2 regions of the Paraburkholderia lebeckiae genome follow, and region 1 is predicted to be linked to the other one. Evidence: predicted binding sites of a transcription regulator. Region 1 holds the regulator's gene; the other holds the start of a gene.
The links. The regulator LexA, encoded in region 1, represses DNA repair genes until DNA is damaged. The targets are predictions, from matches to a motif close to ACTGTATNNNNATACAGT.
Positions count from the first base shown of each region.

Region 1 (2,396 bases):
GTTCTTGTCGACGAGCCCCTTGTTCGCGAGCGCGTCGATGTCATAGGCGAGCGCAAGCGTCACGACGTCGGCCTGCAGCCCGTCGAGCACCGAGCGAGCCTGCGCGCCCGAGCCGCCGTGCGACTGCTTGAAGGTGACGGCTTCGCCGGTCCTGGCCTTCCATTCCTTGCCGAATGCCTGATTGATGTCCTGATACAGCTCGCGCGTCGGATCGTAGGACACGTTCAACAGCGTGGTGTCGGCGTGCGCGACGCCGCTTACGCCCAACATGCCGAGCGCACCCGCCGCGCCGACGGCGAGCGCCGCGATCAGTTTTCTGGTTCGAGCCGCGAGCCCCGTATGCCGATGGTTCATTTCAATTTTTCTCCGCGTGATGTCCGCTGGTGAGCGTCTGGTGTTGTTCTGCGTCGCGGTCACGTGCACATGAGCGCCAACCGGAGGCCAGTCTATCGAAGCGCTTTCATCATTAAAAATAATGTTTCTTCATTTTTTAATACTCAAAAGTGGTAACGACAGATGCGCCGGCTGCTGGGACGCCGAAAACGCCGTCGTGTCGCCGATCAACGACGTCTCAGCGCGCCCCTTGCGCCGAACTTAAAGTAAAGCTTGAAATGCGCCGAATACTGTATAAAAATACAGTCACCTGTTCATACATACAGTGGCCATGACAAAACTCACCGCACGACAGCAGCAGGTTTTCGATCTGATCCGCCGCGCGATCGAACGCACCGGCTTTCCGCCCACCCGCGCGGAAATTGCCGCCGAACTCGGGTTCAGCTCGGCCAATTCCGCGGAAGAGCATCTGCGCGCGCTGGCGCGCAAGGGCGTGATCGAACTCGCGGCCGGCGCGTCGCGCGGCATCCGCCTGCTGTCTGGGCAGGAGGACGCGCCGTATCAGTTCACCCTGCCGCATGCGGGCCTGATGCAGTTGTCGTTGCCGCTGATCGGCCGGGTCGCGGCGGGTAGCCCGATCCTCGCGCAGGAACATATCTCGCAGCACTACGCGTGTGACCCGGCGCTGTTCTCGAGCAAGCCCGACTACCTGCTGAAGGTGCGCGGCCTGTCGATGCGCGACGCGGGCATTCTCGACGGCGACCTGCTCGCGGTGCAAAAGCGCACCGAAGCGAAGGACGGCCAGATCATCATTGCGCGGCTTGGCGACGACGTGACGGTCAAGCGTCTGAAGCGCCGGCCGAACGGCATCGAACTGATCGCCGAAAACCCCGATTACGACAACATCTTCGTGGAAACCGGCAGCGCCGATTTCGCGCTCGAAGGAATCGCGGTCGGGCTGATCCGTCCCAGCGAGTTCTGATCTTTCGCTGTCGCCAGAACGCTTGCGCCGGTTTGTCCGACCCGAGCCGCATTTACGCCCGAATTTACGCCCGCATCTACGCCGCATCGCCTGGAGAGACTCATGGAACGCCTTGCCCGCCTGTTGCCCTTTCGCCAGTTCGGCCGTCTGCGCCATCTGCGCAAGCTCACGCCCTGCGCACTAATCGAGGCGCCCGCTGCGCGCACGCCGTCGCTCTTCGACGCGACTGCCGAAGCTTCCGGTCTGCCGTCGTCGTTGCCGGCGTTCGCGCGCGTGTCGCTGAATTCGGCGCTGAACATCGCCGAGCCCGCGCGTCGCGCGCCGGTGCGGGTCTATCATGGACCGTCGCGACTGATCATGGTCGGCACGGTCGACGCCGTATGCCGTATGATCGATCGCTGCATAGCCGACGAAGCCAACGTGCACGGCGCGGTGTTCGAAGCCTGAGCGAATCCTGAGTACGCATGCAACAAGCACTTCGGATGTTCAGAGATTCGCGTGGGATGGGATCGTTCCGACCTCGCCGTGGTCGACGTTAGATCATCACTGACGTGGAGTCCCATTCGATGACAATTCGGAAACGCACACAGGGCAGCGCCACCCGGCCGCTGCTGATCACGCTGATCGTGGTGATCGTGATTGCCGCGCTGGGCTTTATTTATGCGTCACCGTATCTCGCGGTGAACAATCTCAAACGCGCCGCAGATGCGCGCGACGTGCAAACTGTCAATCAATACGTGGACTTTCCCGCGCTACGCGATAGCCTGAAGCAACAGGTGGGCGCCATGCTGACACGCCGACTCGAGGCGGATGCCGGCAACAAGATGGCCACGATCGGCGCGGTGATCGGCGTGACGCTGATCGGCCCGCTCGTCGATGCCTATGCGACACCCGACGGCGTCGCGGCGCTGCTGAACGGCATGCCGCCGCGTGGCACGCCGGGCGAGCAACCGTCCGCGCCGCCAGCCGCGGGCGGCGAAGCGCCGGCCGCACCAGCCGCGGGCGACACCACCACCCAGGCAAGCGCACCGCCGCCCGGGCGTCAAAGCACGGCCGGCTATCGCAGTCTCAACGAGTTTGT
Region 1 covers NZ_JACHDK010000002.1:80,996-83,391, reverse strand. Annotated here, with positions in the region: gene HDG39_RS03675 (sulfate ABC transporter substrate-binding protein) at 1-354, opposite strand, end outside; gene lexA (transcriptional repressor LexA) at 665-1,315, shown strand; gene HDG39_RS03665 (hypothetical protein) at 1,418-1,762, shown strand; gene HDG39_RS03660 (DUF2939 domain-containing protein) at 1,882-2,396, shown strand, end outside.

Region 2 (2,396 bases), on a different contig from region 1:
GTTCGCCGCAGCGGCGCTGCAAGCCGGCGCGGGGCAGGCGGCGCAGATCGGCGATGCGCTCGCAACCGAGGCCCGTGAACCAGTCGGCGAACGGGCGGACTTCGGGCACGGCGAGCATCGGCAGCGCGGACAGGCGCTGGTCGAGCGACGTGAGCTTCAGCACGCGCCGGTTGCCGAACTTCGCGAGCAGCCACGCGCCCTGGCCGGTCGGCGCGGCACTGATGCGCGCGGTGAAGCCGAGCGCGTCGAGGATGGCTTTCGCATCGCGGCACAGCGCGAGCAGGCCGCCGAAGAGCCGCAGACTCGCGCCGATCTCGACGACGACCGTCGCCTCATCGAGCAGCGCGACTTCGGGCGAGAAGCGCATCAGCGCGATACCCACCTCGCGATGGGCCGCCGCCTCGCGGCCGCTATCGCGCTCATACATCTCGGTCTGCGGCGATAGCGTCAGCACGCCGCCGCGCTTCATGCCCGGACGCACGCCCGCCGAGCGCGCGGCGGGGTCGGCCATGACCACCTTGTCTTTCTCCAGCACCGCGCAGCCATGCGCGGGCTCAGGCGACCACTTCGGTCTGAAGACCTCGAGCGGCAACTTTGGCAGATGAACGGCGAGAAAGACGCGCATGTCGGGAAAGCAGAACGGGGGTGGGTTGAAGGGGAATCGACAGGGGCTCTGCGCGAGCGGGCCCTCGTCGTTTCACGATGTCGATGGTGAGACCTTCGGCCGATGGCCTGAGCGCGAGCCGCAGCAGCGCGGGGGATGCCTCCTGCGCGGTGGCGAGCGGCCGCACCATGATGAAAAGCGTCTCCGACGACTGCGCGGCCAGATGCAAACGGCGCAGCGAGGACGCCTGCGCATACTGCGCCCAGAAGATCAGCGCGCCGCAACTGCCGGCGCGCAGGATCTGCTCGGCGGACCACAGCGCGTCGGCGGTTTTCGGCGCATTGATCCGCAGCACCTGCTGCAGCGACAGGCCGATGTAGTTGAGCCCGAGGCCGTCCGGCGTATGCGGCGGTTGCACGAAGACGAGCGGACGCTCGCCGACGGCGCTGAGCGCGGGCTGCAACAACCGCAGTTCGCCGACGCCGGCCTGCTGCACGAGCAGATCGACCAGCGCGCCGAGCGGCCAGCCGCCGCCGGGCAACTCCGCCGACAGGGCCGGATAACCGGTATCGACGCTGCGGCCGCGGCCAGCGCCAAGCTGGGACGCCCGCCACAAGGTTATTCCCCCCGACTCCGAATACATAGTTGTATCGAGGGCACCATCAATGGAGCGCGCCCGTTCTTCGGGGGTGCGTAACTGCTGTCCGGCTGTGGCAGTCAGAGTCACGATCAGGCTCCCAATAGTACTGTACAAATATACAGGTATTTTAGCCCAAGATCCCAACTTTTAGATAGGCGACACCGGGCTGTCAGGAAACCGAATTCGTTGGACTAGCGCGCAGTTAGCCAGACGCAAAAGCACGGAATTGACCGGACTGCAGGGATAAATGGAAATCAAAGGACCACCGGGCGGCGCAGTTACGTCCCAGCAACTTGCCGACGCGGCTTCGCTGAAGGAGGGTGAGAGGCGCTTGACAGTCGAGCGGTCAGAGGTGCAACGGCGGGTATCGGAGTTGAGCCGTCGCTCGATACTGCAGCTCACGGACGTCAAATAGAGCGAGACCTGCTGCCAGCAGCCAGGTCCCAGTCTGGATTCCGCACACCGGCACGCGAAGGCCTAACTCTTTGCGACGGGTGCGGGAGGTACGGGCAGGATGATCTCAGAAGCAACCTTCCAGTCCTTCCCGACCTTTATCCAGTTGATGATCATCAGAAACGGCTTGGGAGTTCCGTCCTGCCCTGCATACGAGACCGTGATGTTCACCGGCGCGTAGGATTGCGCTACGTCCGGCGTCAAGCCGACGACCTTGAGCTTTGAGTAATCCGGTCGGAGGACGACCGGGCCGGAGGTGCCGATGTCGTGCAGCTTCCGATCGATTGCCTCGTTGCCCCAGAAGCCTGCCCAGTTCCCCTCGGAGGGAATTGCGCTTTTGGCGACGAGAAGGGCCGAGGGGGATTGCCAGAACATCTCGTGCAGAGCCTTGAAATCGTGCCGGTTGGCTAATTCCATGAGCTCGCCGAACTCTGATTTGATCGTGTTCAAGGCCTGAGCGTCCAGCGGCTCCTTGTAAGCGGCAGGAGCAGCCGCGAGAGATCCGGCGGAGACGGTCAAGGTGATGGCAGCGGCCAATAACGTCCTGTGCATGGTCAGCATTCCTTTGGGGATTCCATAGCTTCGTTGTGGTGCGGAGCAATCCTACGCGGCCTTCCTGGCGGAGTTCGCCGCGCCCCAGAGCGAGCCCGGATTAGCGTGGTCGGGGTAGAGTTCGAGCATCGCGTCGTAGAGTTGGAC
Region 2 covers NZ_JACHDK010000012.1:151,993-154,388, forward strand. Annotated here, with positions in the region: gene HDG39_RS22735 (Y-family DNA polymerase) at 1-625, opposite strand, end outside; gene imuA (translesion DNA synthesis-associated protein ImuA) at 555-1,247, opposite strand; gene HDG39_RS22745 (hypothetical protein) at 1,722-2,258, opposite strand.
Region 2: a site for LexA is predicted at 1,350-1,367, ahead of imuA (translesion DNA synthesis-associated protein ImuA). Genes of this name have one in related genera too.